Regions from separate parts of the Luteococcus sanguinis genome, predicted to be linked through region 1. Evidence: riboswitches for the same ligand, from Rfam matches in the RefSeq annotation. Region 1 holds a riboswitch; the other holds the start of a gene.
What was found. A riboswitch is a leader RNA that binds a small molecule or an ion and turns the genes downstream of it on or off. The one in region 1 is predicted to bind FMN.
Positions count from the first base shown of each region.

Region 2: it holds a riboswitch for FMN, as region 1 does, so the genes downstream of both, ABD089_RS03565 (ABC transporter permease) here and ribD (bifunctional diaminohydroxyphosphoribosylaminopyrimidine deaminase/5-amino-6-(5-phosphoribosylamino)uracil reductase RibD) in region 1, are expected to answer to the same signal.

Region 1 covers NZ_BAAAKI010000012.1:901-7,700, forward strand. The annotation lists gene ABD089_RS08620 (IS110 family RNA-guided transposase) at 1-1,333, shown strand, start outside; gene ABD089_RS08625 (hypothetical protein) at 1,633-1,920, shown strand; gene ABD089_RS08630 (GNAT family N-acetyltransferase) at 2,015-2,461, opposite strand; gene ABD089_RS08635 (nucleotidyltransferase domain-containing protein) at 2,593-3,093, opposite strand; FMN riboswitch at 3,298-3,428, shown strand; gene ribD (bifunctional diaminohydroxyphosphoribosylaminopyrimidine deaminase/5-amino-6-(5-phosphoribosylamino)uracil reductase RibD) at 3,628-4,626, shown strand; gene ABD089_RS08645 (riboflavin synthase) at 4,626-5,231, shown strand; gene ribB (3,4-dihydroxy-2-butanone-4-phosphate synthase) at 5,228-6,439, shown strand; partial or broken gene ribH (6,7-dimethyl-8-ribityllumazine synthase) at 6,436-6,800, shown strand, end outside.
Region 2 covers NZ_BAAAKI010000003.1:250,634-271,770, reverse strand. The annotation lists gene ABD089_RS03580 (DNA polymerase domain-containing protein) at 1-413, opposite strand, end outside; gene msrB (peptide-methionine (R)-S-oxide reductase MsrB) at 451-870, shown strand; gene ABD089_RS03570 (ABC transporter substrate-binding protein) at 892-1,962, opposite strand; gene ABD089_RS03565 (ABC transporter permease) at 2,005-2,772, opposite strand; FMN riboswitch at 2,893-3,025, opposite strand; gene hemQ (hydrogen peroxide-dependent heme synthase) at 3,099-3,842, opposite strand; gene hemE (uroporphyrinogen decarboxylase) at 3,854-4,924, opposite strand; gene ABD089_RS03550 (DUF3000 domain-containing protein) at 5,055-5,642, shown strand; gene ABD089_RS03545 (HRDC domain-containing protein) at 5,639-6,970, shown strand; gene lysX (bifunctional lysylphosphatidylglycerol synthetase/lysine--tRNA ligase LysX) at 7,071-10,349, shown strand; gene ABD089_RS03535 (alpha/beta fold hydrolase) at 10,351-11,211, shown strand; gene dxs (1-deoxy-D-xylulose-5-phosphate synthase) at 11,356-13,284, opposite strand; gene ABD089_RS03525 (hypothetical protein) at 13,376-13,861, opposite strand; gene ABD089_RS03520 (HIT family protein) at 14,018-14,449, shown strand; gene ABD089_RS03515 (hypothetical protein) at 14,433-15,251, opposite strand; gene acnA (aconitate hydratase AcnA) at 15,368-18,043, opposite strand; gene ABD089_RS03505 (DUF6767 domain-containing protein) at 18,248-18,430, opposite strand; gene ABD089_RS03500 (class I SAM-dependent RNA methyltransferase) at 18,484-19,662, opposite strand; gene ABD089_RS03495 (APC family permease) at 19,659-21,137, opposite strand, start outside.

The sequences.
Region 1 (6,800 bases):
CCGCAACCGCAATGCCCGACTCGGGCGGCTCCGGGAGGCGGTCCCGGTCACGAACGCGATCGTCGGGATCGACCTTGCGGACGTGAAGCAGATGCTGGTGGTCTGTGACCACGACTCGAAGGTCTTGGCGCGCCGAACGTTCCGTTGCAAGGCCTGGGACCTGGGCAAAGCGTTGGACTGGGCCGCGGACCGCGCCGAGAAAGCCGGCTACGCCGGCGTGACGGTCGCCTGCGAACCGACCGGGCACCGCTGGCGCGTCCTCGGGCAGCTCGCCGCCCAGCGGGGCATGAGCTTCGTGTGTGTCCAGCCGATGTTGTCGTCGTGGGCCCGCAAGACCGAGGACCTGACCATCGACAAGACCGACGACAAGGACGCTGTCCTGATCGCCCGGCTGACCGCCCAGTTGCGCTGCTACTTGCCCGAACCGGTCGACGAGACCTGGTCCCGGCTGCGTTACCTCGGGCAACGCCGCGAACGTCTGCTCGGACAGCGCGTCGAGGCGGTCCAGCAGATCCGTGACCTGCTCGAATGTGTCTGGCCCGCAGCGCTGGCGGCCGCGAAGCAGCCGTTCAAGTCGACCACCTGGGTCGCCGCGCTGCAAGTGATCATGGTCCGTGACGGCGGTGACCTGACTCTGACCCGGCGCCGCGGCCTGGCTCGCTTCGAGCACCAGGTCCTCCAGGAGGTCCAGCGCCGTGGCAAGACCAAGGCCTGTCACCGCATCACCACCGGCCTGTTCCAGGCGCTGGCCGATCCGGCCGGTGTCATCGAGCACCGTCGTTCCGCGTTCGAACGGATCGCTTGGGTCCTCGACGACTGGGACCACGCGAAGGCCCAGCAGGTCGATGTCGAGGCCCGCATGGCCACCGTCCTCGACGAGCTCGGCCTCACCTCGTTGGTGACCAGCATCGACGGATTGTCCGCAGTCGGCGCGGCCGCGATCCTGGCCGAGACCGGTGACCTGACCCGCTTCGCCTCCGCCCGCGCCGTCGTGAAACATGCTGGTCTGGCGCCGCGGGAGCGGATGTCCGGCGCGTTCACCGGGAAGGCCCGGCTGACCGGGGCGGGTCGGCCGGCATTGAGGGTCGCGGCCTGGCGGGCGGTCTGGGGCTGCCTGCAGAACAACCGTGTCTACGCGGCCCGCTACCGGTATCTGACCAGCCGTAACACGAATCGGCTCAAGCCCACCCAGGCCCAGACCATCGTCGCGGCGGCGATCCTGCGGCAGCTCTACGCGATCGTCACCACCGGCCAGGCCTGGAGCCCCGACATCGCCTCCACTGGCAGCAGGCCCGTCGCCACGGTCGTCCACCTGGAGGCCATCGCTGCCTGAACCAACCCCTACAAGCCACCCGCCCGCGTCGCCATCAGCCAGGCGTCCACACCCAAGAGCTGGGTCGGGGCGAGCCCTCAGCGGCATTGGGAACCCCATCGGTATCCCGTCTGTCATCATGGGCAGCCCCGACCCTCGTCGACCAACCCGATCACACGCTGCAGAGCCCAGCTCCATTACCTATGCAGGGACCGACGAAAACCCCGGGACACCCGACCCAGCCTTGACACGAAACGCCTCACGCTGATGACAGTGCGTTGCTCGACTTGGTCATGCGAAGCGCCTGACATGATCAGTGCATGTGGTCGTCAGCAAGAGCGAGGAATGAGCTGCGCGCTGAGGATGACCCGTGGGACTTCGCTCGCGCCACCGCGAAGGACTTCCTGACGGGCCGGATTAGCGGGCAACAGTTCCTCGCGGCGATGCATGCCATTGGTCACGACGGGCCAGAGGAACTGCAGGACCTGGTGGAACTCGACGACGAGTACGACCAGGCCATTGATGCGCGGGCTGAGGAGAACTTATGTTCCGACCGGATCATGGAACTTCTGGTCAGGCGAGCCCGCGAGCTCGCCACGGATTCTTGATCTACCTGCGCCAGAGGCAGATGTTCGGCTGAGTAAGGGGACGGCGGAACAGGAGTAGGTGGGCAGGTGCTCCGTCCGCTTGGACATCAGTGGATCAGATTAGCTCGCCGACGGCTTTGAACCCGACACGCCCGGCCACCTTGACCGACGCGACATTCTCAGGCTCAACGCGGATGGCGGCTTGCGTATCGATGTCCCAGGAAGCCATCCACTGGCACAAGAGATTCACGGCCTCCACGGCCACACCTCGACGGCGGGCCCACGGGTGAACGCTGTAGGCGATGTTCACATCTCCAGGTGCCAGCCCGTCTTCACGGTCCGGGTCGAAGTCGATGTAGCCGCCCAGACGACCGTTTACCCAGATGCCGAAGCCTCGCTTGCCCCTCTGACGTCGGTAGTTGTCCTCGAGACCCGGCAGGTAGTCGCGTACCCGCTCGATCGGGGCGTAGCCGCCGCTGAGCCACTTCACGGACTCATCGTCCTCGCCCGCGGCATGCGCCTCCGCGTCTGCAACGGTGATTGGCCTCAGCTCGATGGTCATGGTCGTCAGCGCAGGTGCGCACATGGTCGGGCACCTCGGAGGTTCGTGAAAGGGAGACGCCCTGTCATCGGCATTATGCGGGTGATCCGGGTGCAGGCTCAGACGTGAGGGCTGCGGGCCAAGGCTCGTGGCTAGTTCCCCGGGTCTGCTTTGAGCTGCGCCAGAACCGTGAGGTCGTGGTGGTCCTGGGGGCGGAGTTCGTAACCCTCTTGCAGCTGACGCAGACGGGCGCGCGTGGCGACCACGACCGGGACGCCGTCGATCGTTCCCGTCGCGCGCTCGGCCGCGGCATGGAGGAAGGTCTCGCCACCGAAGCCCTGCTGGATCCCGTCACCCCGGGCGTTGATGGTCATCGGGTGGACGTCCATTCGGCCAGCAGACGAGGCGAGCTCGATGCGGATGGGGAGCCAGTCCTCGACGGTGGAGTACCCGCGCTCTTCGAGCCAGGCCAGCAGGGCCGGCACGAAGTTGGCGTCGACGAAGACGTCGAGATCGCCGTGCTCACGCGTCTGGTTACCGGCGAGGGCGTCGACGGCCCAGCCACCGTTGACCTGATACGTGACCTTGCGCGTCGAGAGCCATTCAATGACTGCGAGCACTTCATGTGCGGGGGTGGATCCAGCTGGTGACATACCGACAGCCTTCACTCGATCGTCCGATCACTCAAGGGAATTTCACGGCCGCTGGCCGGCACCCCCACCTGCACGGCCAAGGCCGTCCGCCATCACCCACATATCAAGCATGAGAGTGATGTCACGCCCCTGCCAAGGGCCAACTTGGCCGGCCACCGTGTGAACGCCGGATCCGCGGTTGTGACCCTGTGGCATGCTCGATTTCAACGTGTTCCGGGGTCGGTGCAAGTCCGAACCGGCGGTAAGAGTCCGCGACCCGTCCGCAGCCAGCGGACGGTTGACCTGGTGAAATTCCAGGACCGACGGTGAAAGTCCGGATGGGAGGAAACACGTGGGTCACGGCGCGCGCGCCGACGACCCGTGGCGGGTGCTGCGCAGCCGTCGACGTCGTGCGGGCTGCCCGCGCGCGTCGGTTGTGCGCACCCAGCGGACGCCGACGCGTCCGCAAACCCCGGCGCACGGCGATGTAGCCGACCGGGGAGATTGATGAACCACACCACATCCGAAGCCCACTCGGGCCTCTTGGAGCACGCCATGCGTCGTGCCCTCGCGCTGGCGACGCGCGGACCTGCCGCCGACCCCAACCCACGGGTGGGTTGCGTCCTGCTTGACCGCGACGGCGAGGTCGTGGGGGAGGGCTGGCACGAGGGCGCCGGCACTCCGCACGCCGAGGTTGCTGCCCTGGCCGAGGCGGGCAGCGGCGCCCGCGGGGGAACCGCAATCGTCACCCTCGAACCCTGCAACCACACGGGACGCACCGGACCTTGCTCGCAGGCGCTGCTGCACGCTGGGATTGCTCGCGTCGTCCACGCCCAGTCGGACCCCAACCCGCTGGCTTCGGGCGGCGCCGCGACGCTGAGGGCAGCCGGCGTCGAGGTGAGCGGGGGCTTGCTGGCCGACCAAGCCACGGCGCTGAACCGCACCTGGACCTTCGCCCAGCAGCACGGACGTCCGTTCGTCACCTGGAAGTTCGCCGCCACCTTGGATGGGTTCAGCGCCGCCGCCGACGGCACCAGCCAATGGATCACCCGCGAACCGATGCGGGCGGCGATGCTGCGTCGGCGGGCCGAGTGCGGCGCCGTGCTGGTGGGTACCGGGACGGTGTTGGCCGATGACCCCCGCATGACCTCCCGCGACGAAGCCGGCCAGCTGGCCGAGCGACAGCCCTGGCGGGTGGTGCTGGGCGTCCGCGACATTCCACCAGCGGCGCGCGTCCGGGGCGATGACGGACGATTCGTCCACCTCGCCCATCGCGATCCCGACCGCTCACTGCAGGAGGTCCGCGAACTCGGCGTCCACCACGTCTGGCTCGAGGGCGGACCACGCCTGGCTGCAGCCTTCTGGCGGGCGGGCCTAGTCGACGAGGTGATCGCCTGCATCGCTCCCGCGTTGCTCGGCACCGGACGTCCAGCCACCGCAGACCTGGGTATCGGCACCATCGCCGACATCGCCCGCCTCACCACCACCGAAGTCATCCACGAGGGCGAAGACTTTGCCCTGGTGTTGCAACCCAACCCTGGAAGGACGATCTGATGTTCACCGGAATCATCGAGGAGCTCGGCACGCTGGCCGGCAAGCAGGAGGGCGCCGAATCAGCGGTGTTGCGCATCCGCGGACCCCTTGTGGTCTCCGACGCGACACCCGGCGCCTCCATCGCCTGCAATGGGGTCTGCCTCACCGTCGTCGACCACGACGCCGAGGGCTTCAGCGTCGACGTGATGGCCGAGACCCTGCGCCGCAGCAGCCTGGGCGCGCTCCAGGTGGGCGACCCGGTCAACCTGGAACGCTCGATGGCCGCGGACGGACGCTTCGGTGGCCACATCGTCCAAGGCCACGTCGATACCACCGCGACCGTGCTCTCCCGCACCCCCGGGGAGCGCTGGGAGGTGGTCCGCTTCGACCTGCCCGCCAGCATCGCCCGACACGTGGTGGAGAAGGGATCGATCACCGTTGACGGCGTCTCGCTGACCGTCTCGGCGGTGGGTGCGGACTGGTTCGAGGTCTCCCTGATCCCGACCACTCTGCGCCTCACCACCCTGGGCAGCAAGGGGCCCGGCGCCCCGGTGAACCTGGAGGTCGACGTGCTGAGCAAGTACGTCGAACGCCTCCGGCAGGCCCGCGCGGAGGCCGGACGATGAACACCATCGAGCAGGCGCTGGCCGCGCTGCGGCAGGGACGTCCAGTACTGGTCCTGGACGACGACGACCGCGAGAACGAGGGGGACGTCATCCTGGCGGCCCAGACCCTCACCGACGAGTGGACGGCCTGGGCGATCCGGCACAGCTCCGGCTACCTGTGCGCGCCCATGCCCGAGCGATGGGCCGACCGCCTGGAGCTGCCGTTGATGGTGGCGCACTCGACCGACGCGCTGCGGGCCGCCTACACGGTCACGGTCGACGCGGCCCAGGGGACCACCACCGGCATCAGCGCGCACGACCGCGCCACCACGGCGCGGCTGCTGGCCTCGCCCGACGCGCGTCCCAATGACTTCACCCGGCCCGGCCACGTGGTCCCGCTGCGCGCCCGCGACGGGGGAGTGCTGTCGCGCCGCGGCCACACCGAGGCCTGCGTCGACCTGTGCCGGTTGGCCGGGTTGAGTCCCGTGGGGGTCATCGGCGAACTGGTGCACGACGACGGGATGATGATGCGCACTCCCGACGTCGTCGCCCTCGGCGACCAGCATGACCTCCCGGTGGTCACCATCGAGCAACTCGTGCGCTGGCGCAGCGTCCACGACCGGGTCGAGGAGGTGACCCGGACCATCGTCCCCACCGCTGCTGGACGCTTCGAGACGGTCGGCTTCCGCGACCTGCTCACCGGCGCTGAGCACCTCGCGATGGTCTCGCCGCTGGGTCTGGCCACAGAGGGTGGGACGAACCTCGTCCGCGTCCATTCGGAATGCCTCACCGGGGACGCGCTGGGCTCGCTGCGCTGCGACTGCGGGGAGCAGTTGCGCCGTGCCCAGCACCAGCTGTCGTCCGAGCCGGGCGTCCTGGTCTACCTGCGCGGGCACGAGGGACGCGGCGTCGGCCTGCTCGACAAGCTGCGTGCCTACCACGAGCAGGATGCAGGCGCCGACACCGTCGACGCCCAGACCCGCCTCGGCCTGCCCGTCGACGCGCGCGAATACGGCGCCGCCGTAGCGATCCTCACCGCCCTCGGCGTCGATCGCATCACCTTGCTCACCAACAACCCCGGCAAGGTCGCGGCCCTCGACGGGCTCGACGTCACCGGCGTCCGGCCGTCCCTGGTGGGCGTGGGGCCGGACAATCTCGCCTACCTGGCCACCAAACGAGACCGGATGGGCCACCGGTTGCCGACCAACCTCGAGGAGGCGCACGCATGAGCGGCGCAGGAGCACCCACCATCACCGTCCAGACCCCCGCGCTGAAGGTCGCCATCGTGGCGGCGCAGTGGCACACCACCGTCATGGACGGGCTGGTGGCAGGCGCCCAGCGAGCGCTGGCCGAGGCGGGCGTCACCGATGTCACGCTCGTCCGGGTGCCGGGCACCTTCGAACTGCCGGTCGCCTGCGCGGCCCTGGCGGATCGCTTCGACGCGCTGGTCGCCCTCGGGGTGGTGATCCGCGGTGGCACCCCGCACTTCGACTATGTCTGCGCCGGCGCCACCAACGGCATCACCGAGGTGAGCATCCGCACCGCCACGCCGATCGGCTTCGGGGTGCTGACCTGCGACGACGAGCAGCA
Region 2 (21,137 bases), on a different contig from region 1:
TCGGGCATCGTCACCGGCCAGGGGTGGAAGCGCAGCGTCCCGAGGTTCACCATCCAGACCAGGTCGGCGACGCTGGTTGGGGCCACCTGCTCGGCCGTCCGCCCCGAGGGATAGGTCACCTTGACGGTCTGCACACGCTCCGGCATCCCCTTGGGAGCCGCCTTCTGGTAGAAAGCGTCGCCGCGGCCATCCTGACGGGTGGCCATCACCATGCCGGGGTGCACTCCCCCGGGCCAGCGCTCCATGGTCGTCGGACGTCCATGCAGCGCGGCCAGCATCCCCTCGCCGACGGCGATGACGTACTCGGCCAAGTGCTTCTTGGTCAGACCCAGCTCGGGGAAGTAGACCTTGTCAGGGCTGGACAGACGGACGGCGTGACCGCCGATTTCCAGCTCGATGGCATCCTTGGGCATGTGCCCACCCTAGGGCCCACCAACCGGAGGGAGACCCATGACTGACATGCCCACGCCGAAGGTGCTGCTCAGCGAGGACGAATGGCGAGCCAAGCTGAACGACCTCGAGTACAAGGTGCTGCGCGAGGCCGGCACAGAGGCCCCCTTCGTCGGCGAGTACACGGACACGACCACCGAGGGCGTCTACTCCTGCCGCGCGTGTGGCGCCGAGTTGTTCCGTTCGGACGAGAAGTTCGCCAGCCATTGTGGCTGGCCGTCCTTCTTCGCCCCGCTGGCCGAGGACACCGTCCGCTACCTGCGCGACACGACGATCCCCGGCCGTCCGCGCACCGAAGTGCGCTGCGCTTCCTGCGACTCGCACCTGGGTCACGTCTTCGAGGGCGAGGGCTACGAGACTCCCACCGACCTGCGCTACTGCATCAACTCGGTCTGCCTGACGCTCGAGCCAAAGGCCTGATCCTGCCGAGCCCAGGCCAGGTCAGCTGGCGAGCACCAAGGGGTCGATCATCGAGGCCCCGTCGACTGCCTTGTCGATCAGGCCCTGGGCCTTCATGAAGGTGGTCATGTTGCCCCAGGTCCGCTCCACGATGGCACCCGTGATCTCTCCGTCGCTCTCGTAGAGCGGCACGGTGGCCTTCAGCGTGGCCAAGGCGTTCTTGCGCGCCGTCGCCTCGTCCAGGCCGGTGACATGGGTGGCGGCCACGGTCACAGCCGCCTCGGGGTCGGCGGCGACGGCCCTCATCGACTCGACCATCGCCTTCGCCACCGCTTGCGCCTCCTCGCGGTTCGCCTTGAGGTGCTCGAAGGTTGTGATCAGGCTGACGGCGACCAGCGGCACCTCGGGTGCCAGCTCAAGCTCGCGGACCGCCAAGCCGTTCTGCTCGAACTGGACCGCGTCATTGTTGGTGTAGCCCACCACCGCGTCCACCTTGCCGGTGGTCAGGGCGGCCTGGGAGGTGTAGCCGATGGTCTGGATCGTGACGTCGTCCTGGGTGAGGCGCGCGGTGTTCAACGCGACCAGCGTGCCGAACCAGGCCTCCCCGAACTTGCCCGGGATGCCGAGCCTCTTGCCCTTGAGGCCGGTCAGGTCGGTGATCGTCGAGTCTTCGGGGACGATCACCCGCACCGGGTAGTGCTGGTACATGGTGGCGATGGAGACCAGTTCCATGCCCTCGGTGAAGGCCTGCACCAGCTCGTCACCACCGGCGATGACGTACTGTTCCTGGCCTGCAGCCAGGGCCGTGAACAGACCCTCCTGCGCCCCATGGTGGCGCAGGGCAATGTCCTGCCCACCGGCAGCGAACACACCCTTGTCAACACCCCAGTAGAAGGGCGCGAACTGCACATTGGGGATGTAGGTGAGCCCGAGCACCGGCTTGGACGAAGTGGACGACGAACCCGACGCCGTCGCGGCCGACGTGGTGGCGTTGGGCGAGGTGGAGGCGGACGATGCCTGCTCTCCCGCCTTCTGGCTGGCAGTGCCATTGCAGGCAGCCAGACCAAGGGTGGTGGCGGCCACGGAGACCTGGAGCAGCTGGCGTCGGTTCATGGGTGTTCCTGTCGGTAGGTGCGGCGGGTGGGAATGGAATGGTCAATCAGCAGCGGCATCGGTGAAGCTGATGCGGTGCTCAAGCCAGCGGATGATCGAGTAGATCGTGGCCGCGACCAGACAGAGCACGCCGATCGTGGCAAACATCCCGGGGGTGTCGAGCCGGTCGCGCTGAATGGTGAGCAGCTCCCCCAAGCCAGACCCTCCCATCACCATCTCGCCGACGACCGCGCCGGTGATCGACAGGGTGAAGCCATTGCGCAGCCCGGCGAGTGTGGACGGCAGGGACAGCGGCCCCTCGATGTGGCGCAACAGGCTGAGGGTGCCGGCGCCATCCATCCGTCCGGCAGCCACCAGTTCGGGGTCGACGTGTCGCAATCCCAGCACGGTGGCCACCAGGATCGGGAAGAAGACCATCAGCGCGCACAGCACCATCACCGGGACGAGTCCGTAACCGACCCACAGCACCAGCAGCGGCGCCAGGACGATCGCGGGGATGGCCTGCGTTGCCCCTAGGAAGGGCTGGGTCGCGGCGGAGAACCACCGCGACTCATGGATCGCGACGGCCAAGGGGATGGCGACGGCGGCACCCAGCGTGGAGCCACCGAAAGCCTCGAAGAGGGTGACGCAGAGGGATCGCCAGAAGGAACGCGACGACAGCTGCAGGTGCAGGGCATCCAGCACGTCAGCCGGCGTCGGCAGTACGAAGCGCGGCATCTGGCCGATCTTCGCCGTGAGCACCCAGCCCAGCAGCAGTGCGCAGCCCAACGCCAACGGTGCAACGACCGCCCGCATCCTGCTGCCGATCACTCTTCGTCCTCCCGGTCGTCGTCATCATGACCCGGGGCATGCGGGAATCCGCGGGCTGGCCGACCGCGCGAGGCGTGTATCGGCACGCCACCGCGGCCTCGTCGCCACGACGAAACCAGCCAGCGCTTCCTCCCATCCGGACTTTCACCGTCGGTACCGGAATTCCACCGGTTCAACCGCCCAGCCGTACCGGCCTGGTCGGGTCGCGGACTCTCACCGCCGGTTCGGACTTGCACCGACCCCGGGAGCACTTTGGACCAAAGATAGCGCACCGGCCCGAAAACCCTGATGGGTTTGCTGGCCGGTGGGCAGGTCGTTCGGGGTGTTCAGCAGCAGCCGCAGGCACCTTCGGCCGGGGCGCCCCAGCTGGCGACGATCTCGGCGAGCTCGCGACGACGTCCGGTGAAGAAGGGCTGCTCCTCGCGCATGTGGGCACGGGCCTTGGCGGCGCGCAGGTCACGCATCAGGTCGAGGATGCGGTACAGGTCGTCCGCCTCGAAGCTGAGAAGCCACTCGTAGTCGCCCAGGGCGAAGGCGGCGATCGTGTTCGCGCGGACGTCCGGGTAGGGCAGGGCCAGCATGCCGTGCTCGCGCAGCATCGCCTTGCGCTCGTCCTCGGGCAGCAGGTACCACTCGGTCGAGCGGACGAAGGGGTACACGCAGATGTGCTGCTTCGCCTGCTCACCGGCCAGGAAGGCAGGGATGTGGGAGCGGTTGAACTCGGCGGCGCGGTGCAGGCCCACCTGGGACCACACGGGCAGCAGCGTCTGGCCCAGCTCGGTGGCGCGCAGGGCGAGGTAGGCGTCCTGGAGCACCTCGGAGTCGGGGGCGTGCCACCAGACCATCAGGTCGGCGTCGGCGCGGAAACCCGCGATGTCGTACCAGCCGCGAATGACCAGACCGCGTCCCTCGGTGGCCTTCTCGACCGCGGCCAGGGCCTCAGCCGCGGCATCGGCGCCGACGGCCTGGGTGCGGGCGAAGACCGAGTACATCGCGTAGTTGATGGACTCGTTGATCGACTCGGCGTTGATCCTGGCCTGGGGATTGTGCTCGTCGTGCTGGGTGGTCATGAAAGTGCTCCTTACCTGGCCTCGGCCCGCAAGGCGGGACCTTCGGCATGGATGAGTTCGACGATGCGGGTCAGCACGTCGGGGTCGGTGGTCGGCGGGACGCCGTGACCCAGGTTGAAGATGTGTCCTGGCGCCTTGGCGCCCGCGCGGATGACCTCGCGGACCCGCTCGGCCAACACCGGCCAGGGCGCCAGCAGCAGCGAGGGGTCGAGGTTGCCCTGGACGGCCTTCTGGCCGCCGATTCGGGCCGCAGCGACGTCCAGCGGGGTGCGCCAGTCCACGCCCACGACGTCGGCCCCGGCCTCCGACATGGCGGGCAGCAGCTCGGCCGTCCCGACCCCGAAGTGGATCCGGGGGACGCGCTCCCCCAGCTGGTCGAAGACGAACTGGCTGTGCGGCAGGACGCGCTCGCGGTAGTCCCGCTCGGACAGGGCACCGGCCCAGGAGTCGAAGAGCTGGACGGCCTGCGCGCCCGCGTCCACCTGCACCTGCAGGAAGGCGGCGCTGATCACCGCGAGGCGGTGGCACAACTCGGCCCACAGCTGCGGGTCGCCGACCATCATCGCCTTGGTGCGGGAGTGGTCCTTGGACGGACCGCCCTCGACCAGGTAGCTGGCCAGGGTGAAGGGGGCGCCAGCGAAGCCGATCAGGGGGATGTCCCCGAGCTCGGCGACCAGACGGGTGACCGACTCGGTGACGAAAGCGACGTGCTCGGGGGTCAGCGGGACGAGCTGGTCGAGGTCATCCATCGAGGTGACCGGCTTGGCCACGACCGGGCCGGTGCCCGCGACGATGTCCAGGTCGACGCCGATCGCCTTCAGCGGCACCATGATGTCGCTGAAGAAGATGGCCGCGTCGACGTGATGGCGGCGGACGGGCTGGAGCGTGACCTCGACGACCATTTCGGGATCGGCGCAGGCCTGGAGCATCTGCGTCCCGACGCGCAGTTCGCGGTACTCGGGCAGGGAACGTCCGGCCTGGCGCATGAACCACACGGGCAGGGCAGTGCCCTGGCGTCGGTGGGCAGCCGCGACGAGTGCGGGCTCGTGCGGGGCCGGGTCGGCGACAAGAGGCTGGTTCACGCCCGCAATACAACCACAGCCGCACAACCACAGCCGCGAAGGCCGGACGGAATCGGCGAGGGGCCCGGTCGCAGGCGTGACCGGCGAGTCGCTCCCGGCCCCGACAGCCCCCGTTGCATACCCTCGACCTGTGAGCCCCCAACTACCCGGACGAGCCAGCGCGCTGAGCTTTGACGAGCTGGCCCGGGAACTGGCGGCCTTCGGCTGGCGGTCCGAGGTCGAGGTGGAGGACATCCCCTCCCCGCAACGCATTGCGCCCCACTCGGTGGCGATCGCAGCCGACGTCATGAGTGGAAACGAGGAGCTGGGCAACGGTCGGCTGGTCTTGTTGCACGACCCGGCCGGAGTCGAGGCCTGGGAGGGCGAGTACCGCTGCGTGACCTTCGCGCGGGCCGAAGTGGACCTCGAAATGGTCACCGACCCCTTCCTGGCCGAAGTTGGCTGGTCGTGGCTGACGGACGCCCTGGAGGCCCACCACGCACCCTATGTGGCAGCGTCCGGCACCGTGACCGCCGTCTCCAGCCGGTGCTTCGGTGGGATGCAGGACGACCCGGATCGCGCCGAGGTGGAGATCCGTGCCTCCTGGACCCCATTGATCGACGATGAGCACTCCCTCGGCGCCCACCTGGCCGCTTGGCAGGACCTGCTGTGCATGACCGCCGGCGTGCAGCCGCTCCCGGATGGCGTCGTCCCCATCTCGTTGGGACGGGCTCGATGAGGGAGGAACAGCCGATCAGTGTTGGACAGCCGATCAGTGCTGGACAGCCGAACAGTGCCGCCACTCCCGCCGAGGCCACCCGCCCCAAGGAACAGGCACCACTGCCCGTGCTCGACATGCCCGCGGACGGTATTCCGGAGGTCGTCGACACCCCCGCAGCCCTGGCCGCCTGTATCGAGAGCCTGCGGCCGGGCACCGGCCCGGTGGCGGTCGACGCCGAGCGCGCACAGAGCTTCCGCTACTCAGCCAAGTCCTACCTCTTCCAGCTGCGGCGCGCGGGCTCGGGCAGCTTCATCATCGACCCGATCGCCTTCGAGGACGGCTCTGGCCGGGCACAGCTGGGCGACCTGTCGGAGGCGATCGAGGACGCGGAGTGGGTCATCCACGCCGCCACCCAGGACCTGCCCTGTCTCGTCGAAGCTGGAATGGTGCCCGAACGCATCTTCGACACCGAGCTGGCAGGACGCCTGCTCGGCCTCCCGAGGGTCGGGCTGGGCGCCATGGTCGAGCAGTACTTCGGCCTGCACCTGCTCAAGGAGCACTCCGCCGCGGACTGGTCCAGACGCCCGATCCCCAGCGACTGGCTCGTCTACGCGGCGCTCGACGTCGAGTTGCTGGTGGAGCTGCGCGAGAAACTGGCCGCCGACCTGGCCGCCGCCGGGAAGCTCGAGTGGGCGGAGCAGGAGTTCGCGCATTTGGTGGAGGTCTACCGGCAACCGCCCGAGCCCACCGGCGAGCGCTGGCGCCGTACCTCAGGCATGCACACCGTCCGCAGCCCACTGGGGCTGGCCGTCGTCCGCGAGTTGTGGACGACCCGCGACGAGATCGCACGTCGGCTTGACAAGGCACCCGGCAAGGTCGTGCAGGACAAAGCAATCAGCGAGCTGGCGGGCCTTGTCGGGCGGCCGCCGGCGGTCCCCACCAAGGAGCAGATGCGCCGTATCGACGGCTTCAAGCGTCGGACGGCCCGCCAGTACGAGAACAACTGGCTCGCCGCGCTGGAGCGCGTTGCGGAGCTGCCTGCCCGCGAGCTGCCGCCGGTGCGCACGCCGCTGGATGGACCGCCCATGCCGCGCCAGTGGGAACGTCGCTGGCCCGATGCCTTCGCCCGGTGGAATGCGGCCCGTCCCGCCACCCAGCAACTGGCGGAGAAGCTGTCGATGCCGCCGGAGAACCTGGTGAGCCCCGACACCCTGCGCCGGATCACCTTCGAGCCGCCGGTGCCGCTGACCCACGAGACGATCGACGCGCGGCTCGCCGAGCTCGGAGCCCGGCCGTGGCAGCGCCAGCAGCTGGTTCCCGTCCTGCTGGAGACGCTCGATTCCTGACGGTCGGTAGGGGCCGAGCCGGTCACCGACGAGGTCATCGCTTGGCTCGTGTGGTGAGCGGTCACAGACATTTGTCAGTGGCTGGTGCAAGAGTGACATCGTGGTCGCATTCTGGGAACGCAAGGCACCGGTCTACCTCTCGAGGTTGTTCTTCGCCGCCTCGCTGCTGACCATCGCGCACGCCATGTTCCGCGGCACCCGGTGGGTGCACTGGCTCGTGCAGGCATTCAGCCTGGTCGTGTTCCCGATCGACATCGGCGGACTCGGCCTGGCGGCCTTCCTGACGATCGTCGGCGCCGGCCTGCTGCGCCGCAAACGGGCCGCCTGGTGGCTCGCCCTCGTGTTCTTGTGCTTGCAGTGGATCCTGCCGGTGGTCGTGAGCGTCCTGGTGGCCCGCGAGTGGTGGCAGGGCCACAGCCTGGACGAGCCGCTCGAGCAGGCGATGCTCTCGTACCTGTTCAACTCCTTGTCGGTGGCGCTGTTGATCGTTGGGCTCGTGGTCGCGCGCCGCTCGTTCGCAGCCCGCCTGACCCCGGGCAACATGCGCTACGCCCTCGCGACCCTGGCCGTCGGACTCACCACCTCGGTGGCCACCGGCCTTCTGCTGGGGTGGCTCACCGGACACGAAGGAGGTCCGCGCAACCGGCTGTTGAGCATCCTCGACCACCTGGTGTTCGGCTCGGCGGCCTCGCGACCGCGGATGGTTCCCGAATGGGTCCAGCTCTTCGTGGGATCGCTGTTCGCGCTGACGATGCTCGGAGCATTGCTCGTGCTGCTGCGCTCCCAGCGCCAGCGGGCGAACCTGCCGCTCGATCACGAGCTGCACGTGCGCGCGCTGCTGGATGAGAACCCGGATGACTCGCTCGGCTACTTCAACACCAGACGCGACAAGCAGACCCGCTTCTCGGCCACCGGGCAGGCGGGGGTCGCCTACCGGGTGCAAGGTGGCGTGTGCCTGGCCTCTGGGGACCCGCTGGGCCGCCGGGAGCACTGGCCCGCCGCGCTGGCCAGCTGGCTCGAGATGGTGCGCCACTACGGGTGGACGCCCGCCGTGGTGGGCGCCTCCGAGGACGGCGCCGTCGCCTGGGACCGGGCGGGTCTTCGGGTCATCAGGGTGGGGGACGAGGCCATCCTGCGGCCCGACCGCTTCGACCTGGCCGGTCATGAGCTCAAGGCGGTGCGCCAGACCGTCGAGCGGCTGACCAGGGCCGGCTACCAGACGCGGGTGCGCCGTCACCGCGACATTGGGGCCGCCGAACTGCAACGGCTGATCGGCCTGGCCGACCGGTGGCGCGACGGCGACGACCGCGGCTTCTCCATGGCACTCAACCGGCTGGGGGACCCCCTCGACGGCAACTGCCTGCTGGTCGAGGCCTTGTTCCCGGACGACCACCTCGGCGACCGGGAGGATGCGCGGGTCGCGGGGTTGTTGTCCTTCGTCCCGTGGGGCCGCGACGGCCTGAGCCTGGACGTGATGAGGCGCAACCCCGAGGCCGACAACGGCGTGACCGAGCTGATGGTCACCGGCCTGATGACGGCCGGTCGCGAATTCGGGATCCGTCGGGTCTCGCTGAACTTCGCCGTCTTCCGCTCGACGATCGAGGAGGGGGAACGGGTCGGGGCGAGCAGGGTGCGGCGGCTGCAGCGTCGTACCCTGATGCTCTTCAGCCGGTGGTTCCAGATCGAGCAGCTGTACCGCTCCAACGTGAAGTACGCGCCGCAGTGGTCGCCTCGTTTCCTCGCCTACGAGGAAGCGGCCGATCTCGGGCCGGTCGGGGCGGCGATGGGTGTGGCCGAGGGCTTCCTTGATGTGCCGCATTGGCTCGACCCCCTGCCGGTGCCGCAGCAGCAGCTCGTTGCAACCGACGACCCGAGGGTGGTTGCCTTCCTCACTCGTCCCGGGACCGAGGTCGCAGCGCGACGGCTGCCCGAGCAGGTGCGGCGCCGGTTCGACGAGCGAGCCGAGATCATCGCCTCGGGAGCACAGGCCTATCCCGTGCACACAGGGGTCGATGCCCACTGCGCCGACGTGGCGGGAGCCCCCGGCCGGGCCATGACCGTTGGCGGACGGGTGATGGCGGTCAGCGACCACGGCGGTGTCGTGTTCGCCCGCGTGCAGGACTGGAGCGGCCAGGCGCAGGTGCTGCTCGACCAGGCCAGCCTCGGACGGGAGGAACTGCGGCGGTTCAGCCGCGCGGTCGACCTGGGTGACCACTTCTCGTTCACGGGGACGACGGGCGCCTCGCGCAATGGGTCGCCCAGCTTGCTGGCGCAGGCCTGGCAGCTCACGAGCAAGTGCCTGAGACCCCTGCCCGACAAACACCGTGGCCTGGCCGACCCGGAGCTGCTTGTCAGGAACCGGCACCTCGACCTGGTGATGAACCGTGCTTCCCGCGACCGTCTCGCCGCGCGGTCGAGGACGATCCAGTCGGTGCGGCAAACGCTCCTGGGGCGGGACTTCCTGGAAGTCGAGACCCCGATCCTGCAGACCATCCATGGCGGCGCGAACGCCCGTCCCTTCCGTACCCACATCAATGCCTACGACCTCGACCTCTACCTGCGCATCGCGCCGGAGCTCTACCTGAAACGGTTGATGGTGGGTGGGCTCGACCGCATCTTCGAGATCGGGCGCAACTTCCGCAACGAGGGTGCCGATGCCACCCACAACCCGGAGTTCACCGTCCTGGAGGCCTACCAGGCCAATGGCGACTACCAGTCGATGAGGGTGCTCACCGAACAGCTGGTGCGTGACGCGGCGGTGGCGGCCACCGGCGGGACGATCGTCCGGGGACGAGACCCACACGGCGTCGAGCACGAGGTCGACCTCGCCGAACCATGGCGATGGGTCAGCGTGCACGAGGCGGTATCACAGGCCTCCGGCGTCGAGCTGACGCCCGACACCCCGCGCGAGCAGCTGGCCGGCCTGGTTCGCCAGGTCGGCGGGGAGGTCGATCCGCGCTGGACCCGGGGCGCCGTGCTGGACGAGCTCTACGACCACTTCTGTGAGAAGCAGACCATGGCCCCGACGTTCTACTGCGACTTCCCGGCCGAGAGCTCGCCGCTCACCCGTCCGCACCGGGACGACCCGCGCTTGGCCGAGCGCTGGGACCTGGTCATGTTCGGCTCCGAACTGGGCACGGCCTACTCCGAACTGGTCGATCCGGTGGTGCAGCGAGAGCGATTGACCCAGCAGTCGCTGCAGGCGGCTGGTGGTGACCCGGAGGCGATGGAGCTGGATGAGGACTTCCTCACCGCACTCGAGTACGGCATGGCACCGACCGGCGGTCTGGGCATCGGCCTCGACCGGCTCGCGATGCTGATGACCGGCGCGAGCATTCGGGAGTCGATCGCGTTCCCTCTGGTCAGGCCGAGGAGCTGAGGTGGTCGAACCCACAGGGCAGGTCTCCCGCTTCAGCGGACGAGAAGTGCACTGGCGCCTGCGCGAGGGCCAGGGGCCGACGGTAGTCCTGATGGCCGGGTGCGGCCTGGCCATGGAATTCTGGGCCGATGTCGCGGCTGGGCTGGACGGTCGCCAGGTGCTGGCCTTCGACCGTCCGGGCTTGGGAGGCACGCGCTGGCCGGGGCACCTGCCCCGGTTGGACGAGGAGGTGGCGACCCTCACCGAGCTGCTGGAGGGCCACGGCGATGGTCCGGCCGTGCTTGTGGCGCACTCGATGGCGGCCTTCCACGCGGAGGCGGTCGCCCGCACCCGTCCCGACCTGGTGGCCGCTTTGGTGCTCGTCGACCCGTCCGTCGAGTGGTACGCGGCAGACCCTGGGAAGTCCTCCCTGGGCTGGGCACGGGGCATGGGGGTGCTGGCGCGATCCGGGTTCGGACGTCCCCTGGCCCTGGGCTGGCGGTTCGGCACCTTCCTGCAGTCGTACCGCGAGTGGTCGCGTCTGAGCCGCGGACGATTGGATGCCATCTATCGGGATGCAGACTCGTGGGAGATGGCCACGGCCGAGTCGCTCGGGTACGAGCGTCAGGCTTGGGACCTGCAGGAGCTGCGGGCAGAGCGTCCGCTGCCGGGCCTGCCGGTGTCGGTGCTGTCGGCCGCTGATGCCTCGGCAGGCGGCGCGGTCGCCGACCAGGCACGCCTGTGTCGGTTGCTGAACGGGCGCCAGCTGGTCGTGGAGGGGTCGCGTCACCTCATGATGCTGGATCGTCCGGACGCGGTGGTGTCAGCAGTCGGTGGGATCGCTGGCGCCGATGACGCCCACCACTCAGGATGTGCCGATTGAACCCTCGAAAAGCTCCCCTATTGGGGGCGCAGGACATTGGCGACGCCGGCGAGCAGTTCCCGCTCTGCAGCGGCCCACACGATGGCGTCCATGCCGACAATCCCGGTGCGGCGCAATGGACGTCAACCCCTCGTGCAATGGACGTCAACGCATGTTGACCGACTGCTGCACGTCCCGCGGTGACCGGGAGTCCTCCCATTGCCCGATCACATCCCGGGCGATCGCCTGGCCGGTGAGCCCCAGGCTCTCCAGCAGCTGGCCGCGCGAGGCATGGGGCAGGAACTCCTGCGGGATGCCGAAGTGGTGCACCGGCACGCCCACCCTGGCTTTCGCGAGCGCCTCGGCCAGATGGGAACCCGCCCCGCCGACGACCATCGAGTCCTCGATGGTGACCACGAGTGCGTGCCGGCTGGCCATCTCGACCAAGGCGTCGCTGACCGGTAGCGTCCAGACCGGGTCCACGACATTCGCGTCGATGCCTTGCTGATGGAGCCGTTCGGCCACGTCGAGGGCCAGGCCCATGAACTGCCCATAGCCGACCACGAGCACCTCGGGACGCTCGGCGACCCGGAGCAGGTCGAGCCCGTCCTGGGTGCGGACTGCCGCGATCGGGTCGGGCAGCTTCTCCTTGGAGTAGCGCACCACGGTTGGGGCGTCGTGAACGGTGACGGCGACGTCGAGTGCTTCGGCGAGGCGCTGCCGGTCCCGGGGCGAGGCGAGCCGCAGCCCCGGCACCAGACCCAGCATCGAGACATCCCACATGCCGTTGTGGCTGGCACCGTCCGGGCCCGTGACCCCAGAACGGTCGAGGGCGAAGGTGACCCCCTGACGATGCAGCGCCACATCCATCAACACCTGGTCGAAGGCGCGGTTCAGGAAGGTCGAGTAGACGGCGAAGACAGGGTGCAGACCACCGGCGGACAGGCCAGCGCAGGAGGTGACCGCGTGCTGTTCTGCGATGCCGACGTCAAACACGCGGTCGGGGAAGACATTCGCGAAGCGGGCCAGGCCGACCGGGTGCAGCATGGCGGCCGTGACAGCGACCACCTCGGGATGCTCGGTGCCTATCCGGATCATCTCGTCGCCAAAGGCGTCGGTCCAGGTGCTCTGCAGCTGCGCGGACAGCGGCTCGCCGGTGAACTCGTTGATGGGAACGACCGCGTGGAAACGGTCCTCCTCGTGCTTCTCGGCCGCCTCGAAACCGCGTCCCTTGCGGGTCAGGGCGTGGACGATCACCGGCCCGCCGAAGTTCTTGGCCGACTCCAGCGCACGCTCCACAGCGCCCAGGTCATGGCCGTCGATCGGGCCGACGTACTTGAGGCCAAGGTCAGCGAACAGGCCCTGGGGGGCCAGGACATCCTTCAAGCCTGCCTTCATTCCATGCAGGACGTCGTAGGCGCCGCGTCCGAGCAGCGGGGTCTTGTTGATCTGTCGCTTCGCGACGTCGAGGATCTGCTCGTAGCGACGATCGGTGCGCAGCGCAGCCAGGTGCGTGGCCAGACCACCGACGGTTGGCGTGTAGGAGCGCCCGTTGTCGTTGACGACGATCACCATCCGCAGGTCCTCCTGGACCGCGATGTTGTTCAGGGCCTCCCACGACATGCCACCGGTCAGGGCACCGTCGCCGACGAAGACGACGACCGTGCGGCGCTCCCCCTTCAGCCGGAAGGCCTTCGCCAGGCCCTCACCCCAGCTCAGCGAAGTGGACGCGTGCGAGTTCTCGACCCAGTCGTGCTCCGACTCGGCGCGTGATGGGTAGCCCGACAGACCGTCTCGCTGACGTAGGCCGTCGAAGGCGTCGGCCCGTCCCGTCAGGATCTTGTGCACATAGCTCTGGTGGCCGGTGTCGAAGACGATCGGGTCGGTCGGAGAGTCGAAGACCCGATGCAGCGCGATCGTGAGCTCCACCACGCCGAGGTTCGGGCCGAGGTGTCCGCCGGTGCGAGAGACATTCGTGATCAGGAAACGCCGGATCTCGTCGGCCAGCTGTTCCAGCTCGGCGCGCGACAGACCACGTAGGTCACTGGGCTGCTTGATCGAGCCCAGCAGGGTGCTCCCGTCCGAAAGGGTCATGAGGGATATCGTAGTGCGGCAAACCTCACAGTCGCCCCAACCTCGCGGGGGGCTCCGGCCCCACGGGTGTCCACAGTCACCCGTCCCGCACTCACAGGCGACGCAGGAAGACCCGTCCACGCAAGGACTCCTCCACCAGCATCACGGCCCGGCGCACCCGGACCAAGCGAGCCCCCTCGGCCTGGACCACCTCCGTGGCCCGGTCGAGCACATCATGGTCGACAAAGTCGGACAGGCTCGCCCGAGTGGTGGCGAGCGCCTCCCGCGAGGACCGGATCTGGCCCTCCACGAACTCCGCTGCATAGCGGGCCAGCACCACCGGATGGTTCCGCAACACCGGGTAGGCCCGGTAGTCGGCCGGGCACTGGTCGAGCAACCAGGCAACCGCGGACTGCTCCCAGTCGCTGGCACCGGCCGGCAACACCTCCTCGGGCCAGCCGGGCGGGGTATAGATCGCATCGCTGGGCGCACCGCCACCCTGGAGGGAGTTGCTCAGTGCCGACCTGAGCCCTCCCCCGGCATGGAACTGTTGCTGACCGTTCGCGCGTCCGTGCTGCTTGAAGGCCACCGCCGCCATAGCACCCTCCTCGAATTATTTCAGTTCGATTATAGGTCGATGCAGATGCCCCGGCAAGAGGTCCTTCCAAGCACCGACACCCAGACCATCGCAGCGCCCTCCGACAGTTCTGGGGCGACGGTCCGCCCCGGCGTTCGAATGCGGCACACTGCCCACATGAGCCAGAACCAGGACCTGTTCTGCCGGATCGCCGCCGGCGAGGAGCCTGCGCACGTCGTCCACAGCGACGAGCTGCTGGTGGCCTTCCTCGACATACGTCCGGTGTTCAAGGGGCACGTCCTGCTCTGCCCGCGCACGCACGTCAGCACCTTGCTGGACCTGCCGGACGACATGACCACTCCCCTGCTGAGCACCGCACGCACCATAGCGGCGGCCATGGGTCCGGCGCTCGGCGCCGAAGGCACCTTCGTGGCCATGAACAATGTGGTGAGCCAGTCGGTACCGCACCTCCACGTCCACGTGGTGCCGCGCAGCAAGGGTGACGGCCTGCGGGGCTTCTTCTGGCCTCGGACGAAGTACGCCGACGAGGCCGAGGCTGCCGACTACGCAGACCGGTTGCGCGCACAGATGCTCAGCGGTTTGCGCTGATCGTCCTCGCTACCGACTCCAGGGCAGTGGACAGCTGTTCTGCCGTGGCGGTGCCGCCCATGTCGGTGATCTGGATGCCGACATTGCCCACAGTGCCCAGTGCGGTGACGGTCGAGGAGGTCTTGGAGTCGGTGGTGGCACTGGCGACCTGCCCCACCTCGACACCCGAGCTGGCTGCACTGACCTCGATGACCTTGGCAGTGCCCTTCATCGTCGAGCCATTGATCTCGGCGCTGTAGCTGGCGCACGCGACCGCAGCGGCGCGGTTGGCGGCGACCAGCTGCTCGGCCTGGTCGCTGGACCCAAAGGTGCGCAGCAGCACCAGGTAGTCGTCCGTGCCGGCCAGACTCACGCCACCCGAGTCGGGCAGCAGGTGCGCTGCCGCCAGCGTCGCCTGCTTGCAGGCAGCCGGGGAGTAGGTGACCTGCTCCAGGCTCGCGGCCAGCTGGTTGCCATAGGCACCCTGCTTGGCCTTGGTCTGATACTCGCTCGAGGCGACCTCCACGGACTGGCCGTTGATGGTCGCACCCTTCAGCAGGCCTGCCAGTTGGGCGTCGGTGTAGGCCTGCTCGGAGATGGCCGCGGTGCTCGCGTCATTGGTGGACGCCGAAGGCTTCTCGGTGGCCCGATAGGTGGCCTGGCCGGATGTGGTTGCTGCCGGAGCAGTGGAAGCGGGGACGCTGGAGGCGGAAGCGCTCGAGGACGTGGGTGCCGAAGTGTCGTCGTCCGTGCCACCGCAGGCGCCGAGGGCAAGCACGAGCACTGGCAGCAGAGCCAGGACGGGACGACGGGTGGCAACCATGCGGCACTCCTCAGTTCGGCGTTGGGACGACTCTACTTGCCGGCATGAAACAGGGGCCGCACCGGATTGGTGCGGCCCCTGTCGGGCCCTGTCGGGCGGCTACCGAGGCTGGTGGCTCAGTTCGCCATCAGCTGGCGCAGCACGTACTGCATGATGCCGCCGTTGGTGTAGTAGCCGCGCTCCCCGGGGGTGTCGATGCGCACGACCGCGTCGAACTCCACGACGGAGCCGTCGGCCTTGGCGGCAGTGACCTTCATCGTCTTCGGCGTGCGGCCCTCGTTGAGCTCCGTGACACCGACGACCTCGAAGGTCTCCGAGCCGTCGAGGCCCAGCGAGTCGGCATTCTGGCCCTCGGGGAACTGCAGCGGGAGGACGCCCATGCCGATCAGGTTCGAGCGGTGGATGCGCTCGTAGCTCTCGGCGATGACGACACGAACACCCAGCAGCGCGGTGCCCTTGGCGGCCCAGTCACGCGAGGAGCCCGAGCCGTACTCCTTGCCAGCCAGCACGACCAGCGGGATGCCGGCTTCCTGGTAGGCGACGGAAGCGTCGAAGACCGTGGTGACGGGGGCGTCGGGCTTGGTGAAGTCCTTGGTGAAGCCACCCTCGGTGCCGGGCGCGATCTGGTTGCGCAGGCGGATGTTGGCGAAGGTGCCGCGGATCATCACCTCGTGGTTGCCGCGACGCGAACCCAAGGAGTTGTAGTCCTGGCGCTCGACGCCGTGTTCGGTCAGGTAGCGGCCCGCAGGCGAGTCGGACTTGATCGAACCGGCCGGGGAGATGTGGTCGGTGGTCACCGAGTCGCCCAGCTTCAGCAGCACGCGCGCGGCATGGATGTCCTCGACGGGGGTCGGCTCGGCCGGCATACCGTCGAAGTAGGGCGCGCGACGGATGTAGGTCGACGCGTCATCCCAACTGAACAGCGCCCCCTCGGGGGTGTCGAGGTTCTTCCAGCGGTCGTCACCGGCGAACACGTCCGCGTAGCGGGACTTGTACATGTCGGAGCTGATGGACGAGTTGATGACCTCGTCGATCTCCTCGGTGGTCGGCCAGATGTCGCGCATGAACACGTCCTCGCCCTCGGGCGTGGTGCCCAGGGGCTCGTTGTCCAGGTCGATGTCCATGGTGCCGGCGAGCGCGTAGACGATCACCAGCGGCGGGGAAGCCAGGTAGTTCATCTTTACGTCGGGGCTGATGCGGCCCTCGAAGTTGCGGTTGCCCGACAGGACGGCGGTGACGGCCAGGTCGTTCTCGTTGACCGCGGCGGAAACCTCGGGGATCAGCGGGCCAGTGTTGCCGATGCAGGTGACGCAGCCGTACCCGACCGTGTTGAAGCGCAGCAGGTCGAGGTAGGTCTGCAGGCCCGACTTCTCGTAGTAGTCGGTGACGACCTGCGAGCCGGGGGCGACGGTGGTCTTGACCCACGGCTTGGGCATCAGGCCCTTCTCGATGGCCTTCTTGGCGACCAGCGCAGCGCCGATCATCACCGAGGGGTTCGAGGTGTTGGTGCACGAGGTGATCGAGGCGACGGTCACCGCACCATTGGCGAGCTCGAAGGAGGTGCCATCGGCCAGGGTCACAGGAACCTTGGTGGTGGGGTTCGACGAGTAGGTCGGAAGGACCTCGTTGAACTTCTCCTTCGACTCGGCCAGAACGATGCGGTCCTGCGGACGCTTCGGGCCGGCGATCGAGGGGACGACCGTGGTGAGATCGAGCTCGATGTACTCGGAGTAGACCGGCTCGCGCTCGTCGTCGTGCCACAGGCCCTGGGCCTTGGAGTAGGCCTCGACCAGCGCGATCTGTTGCTCGTCACGACCGGTCAGGCGCAGGTAGTCGGTGGTCTTGTCGTCGATCGGCCAGATCGCGATCGTCGAGCCGTACTCGGGCGACATGTTGCCGATGGTGGCGCGGTTGGCCAACGGCACCTGGGAGACGCCGGGGCCGTAGAACTCCACGAACTTGCCGACGACCTTGTGCTCACGCAGCATCTCGGTGATGGTGAGCACCATGTCGGTGGCGGTCACGCCGTCGTTGAGCTTGCCCGACAGCTTGAAGCCGACAACCTTGGGGATGAGCATCGAGATGGGCTGGCCAAGCATGGCCGCCTCGGCCTCGATGCCGCCCACGCCCCAGCCCACGACGCCCAGGCCGTTGACCATGGTGGTGTGCGAGTCGGTGCCGACGCAGCTGTCGGGGTAGGCCTGCAGCACGCCGTCGACGGTGCGCGGGAAGATCACCCGGGCCAGGTTCTCGATGTTGACCTGGTGGACGATCCCGGTGCCCGGGGGGACGACCTTGAACTCGTCGAAGGCGCTCTGTGCCCAGCGGAGCAGCTTGTAGCGCTCGTTGTTGCGCTGGTACTCGACGTCCACGTTCAGGTTCAGGGCGTCCGGGGTGCCGAAGTACTCGGCGATGACGGAGTGGTCGATGACCATCTCGGCTGGGGCCAGCGGGTTGACCTTGTCGGCGTCGCCACCGAGGTCGGCAACGGCCTGGCGCATGGTGGCGAGGTCGACGACGCACGCGACGCCGGTGAAGTCCTGCATGATCACGCGGGCGGGGGTGAACTGGATCTCCTTGTCCGGCTCACCCTGCGGGGCTCCGGCGGCGAGCGCCCTGATGTCGTCCGCGGTGATGTTGGCACCATCTTCGGTGCGCAGCAGGTTCTCGAGCAGCACCTTCAGGCTGAAGGGCAGCTTGTCGTGCCCGTCGACCGCGTCCAGGCGGAAGATCTCGTAGTTCTGGCCGTTCACCTCGAGGGTGGACTTGGCCCCAAAGCTGTTGACGCTCATGCATCACTCCTGATCGGGCTCTGCTCGGCATCGCCGCCGAGGTGTCTTGACATCAAGATATCACCGAAACAGCCACCACGGAAGGCGACCGGGCCGACAACTCGTCACCAGTCTGCTACACCACATCCAGCCTTGCCAGCGCGCCCACCCCGTCCGCAAATAGGCGCACGGATCGTGCCGTAAATGCCCGCCTCGGAACCGAGATCAGGAGGCCTTGGGGTGCCCCTCGGAAGTCTGACGACGCTGCTCGTCGTAGAGCTCGCGAAGTTCCGGGTCGCCCATCACCAGGTAGACGAGGCCGCAGTCCTGCGGCCCGGTGACGCCCATGTGGCACAGGGTGCAGGGCTCTCCGGCACGGATCGGGCACTTTGGCGTGGGCTTGGACACGCCCTACATTCTGCTCCCCCGGCAATCCTTCCTCGCGGGCGGGGTGGCCGGGCTCAGCGGGGCTCGAGGATCGCGACGCACTCCACGTGGTGGGTCATCGGGAACAGGTCGAAGGCCCGGATGGAGCTGTGCCGGTATCCCACGTCTGCAAAGGTGGCCAGGTCACGGGCCAGCGCTGCTGGGTCGCAGGCAACGTAGGCAATGGCCCGCGGCGTGAGACCGGCCACGTGGCGCACCACCTGCTCCCCCGCCCCATTCCTGGGCGGGTCAAGGACGACGATGTCGGCGCGGTCGAGCTGCTTGAGCGCCTTCGCCAGGGGGGAGGCGATGAATCGGGCCTTGGGGACGTTCTGGCGGGCCAGCCGGATCGCCGAGCGCACCGACTCCACGCCGGTCACCCGCACCCCGCGGTCGGCCATCGCACCCGCGAAGAGGCCGACGCCGCAGTAGAGATCGAGCCCGAATTCTCCCTCGCGGGGTTGCAGTCCGGCCAGGGCGACGTCGACCAGCAGCGCGGCCGCAGCCGGATGGACCTGCCAGAAACCGTCCGCCCGAACGCGGAAGTCGCGGCCACCAGAGCTCTCCAGGACCAGGTCATCACAATGCCGTTCGTCCCCGACGAGGGCCAGCGGTGCGCCTTTGGCCGGCACCACGACGCGGATCTCATCGCCGGCCCGCTGCGCCAACTCGTCCAGCTCGCTGCGCGAGGGGCCCCGGTCAGAGGCGATCAGGCAGCCCTGCTCGGGCAGTTCCACCACCTCGTGCGAGCGATGGGCCCGCATTCCGACTCTCGCGCGCCCCTCGCCGTGGTCGACGGCGTAGCGGGCGCGGGTGCGCCAGCCCCGCAGGGGGTCCACCTGTTCGACCGTTCCGGTCCACTCGATGTCGGCGAGGCGATGCAACTGTTCGGCGACGACCTGGCGCTTGAGCTCGAGCTGCCTGGCGGCGCTGACATGCTGGAAGTCACAGCCACCGCAAACCCCGGCAATCGGGCACGGTGGGGTGACCCGGTCGGGCGAAGGGACGATGACCTCGACCGCGTCACCACGCCAGAAGTTCTTCTTGGAGTCATCGCTGACCCGCACCATCACCGTCTCGCCGGGGATGGCCTGGCGGACGAAGATGACCCGTCCGTCATGACGCGCGACGCAGTGGCCGCCGTGGGCGACGGGGCCCACTTCGAGCGGGCCGACCAGTGCCCCGGAGGGAGGCTGCACCGACTCCGCGCTCACTCCTGGGCTCCGGTACCGGCCAGCCGCCAGGCGGTCGGGTCGTCGCGCTGGAACTTCTCGTCGGCACCGGTGGAGCTGCGTAGCTGGTAGGGCACGGAGGTGACCATCACGCCCGGCACGAAGTGCAACCGGGTACGCACGATCAGGGCTGTCTGGTTGTGCAGGAACTGCTCCCACCAGTGGCCGACCACGTACTCGGGGATGTACACACAGACGACGTCGCGGGGGTTGTCGGAGCGCATCTTCTTGACGAAGTCGACGAAGGGTCCGGTGACCTCGCGGTAGGGCGACGCGATGACCTTGAGCGGGAAGTCGACGTCCTCGACCTGCCACTGGTCGATCATCTGCTGCGACTCCTCATCGTCCACGGCGACCATCACTGCGTCGATGCTGGAGGGGTTCGTCGCCCGGGCGTACGCGATGGCGCGCATCGTCGGCTTGTTGATCCCCTCGGTGACGAAGACCACCGCCCGCACGCGGGAGGGCAGCACCTTGTCCATGGAACCGGTCAGCGCGACCTCGCGGGAGACGCGGTCGTAGTGGCGGCGGATGGCCTTCATCATCAAGAAGACGCCGATCATCGCCAGGATCGCCAGGTAGGCGCCGTGCAGGAACTTGCTGAGCAGGACGATGACCAGCACGACGCCGGTCATGGTGAGACCGATCGCGTTGATCAGGCGGGAGCGCTGCATCCGCTGACGACGGTTGGCATTGGTCTCGGTCTTGAGGTGTCGGGTCCAGTGGCGCAGCATGCCGAACTGGCTGACGGTGAAGGAGACGAACACACCGACCACGTACATCTGGATCAGCGCCGTGACCGAGGCGTTGAAGATGAGCACCAGGAGCACGGCACCGAGGGCGAGGGTGACGATGCCGTTGGAGTAGGCCAGGCGGTCGCCGCGGGTGTGCAACTGACGCGGCAGGTAGCCGTCCCGGGCGAGGATGGAGCCGAGCGTCGGGAAGCCGTTGAAGGCCGTGTTCGCTGCCAGGAACAGGATGATCATCGTGAACACGACGATGAAGTAGAAGCCCGGCCGGAAGGAGTCGTAGAAGACCGCACGGGCCAGCTGGCCGACGACGGTGGTGGCCTCGGAGTGGATCTCCCGGCCGTCGGGGGTGACGAAGTAGGCGCCGCCCTTGATGTCGAGCATCCGGACGTGGGTCAGGTTCGCCAGCGCGATGATCCCGCCGAGCATGGTGATCGCGATCAGGCCGAGCAGGCCGAGGGTGGCGGCCGCATTGCGGCTCTTGGGCTTCTTGAAGGCGGGGACGCCATTGCTGATGGCCTCGACACCGGTCAGCGCCGCACACCCGGATGAGAAGGCGCGGGCCAGCAGCGCGATCATCAACATTCCGGTGAAGTTCTGGGCATAGGTGGCGGTGGAAACGACGGTGTAGTCGGACGTCTCGGCGCGCACGGTGTCGCCGAGCACGAAGATGCGGAACAGACCCCACAGGGTCATGCTCATGATGCC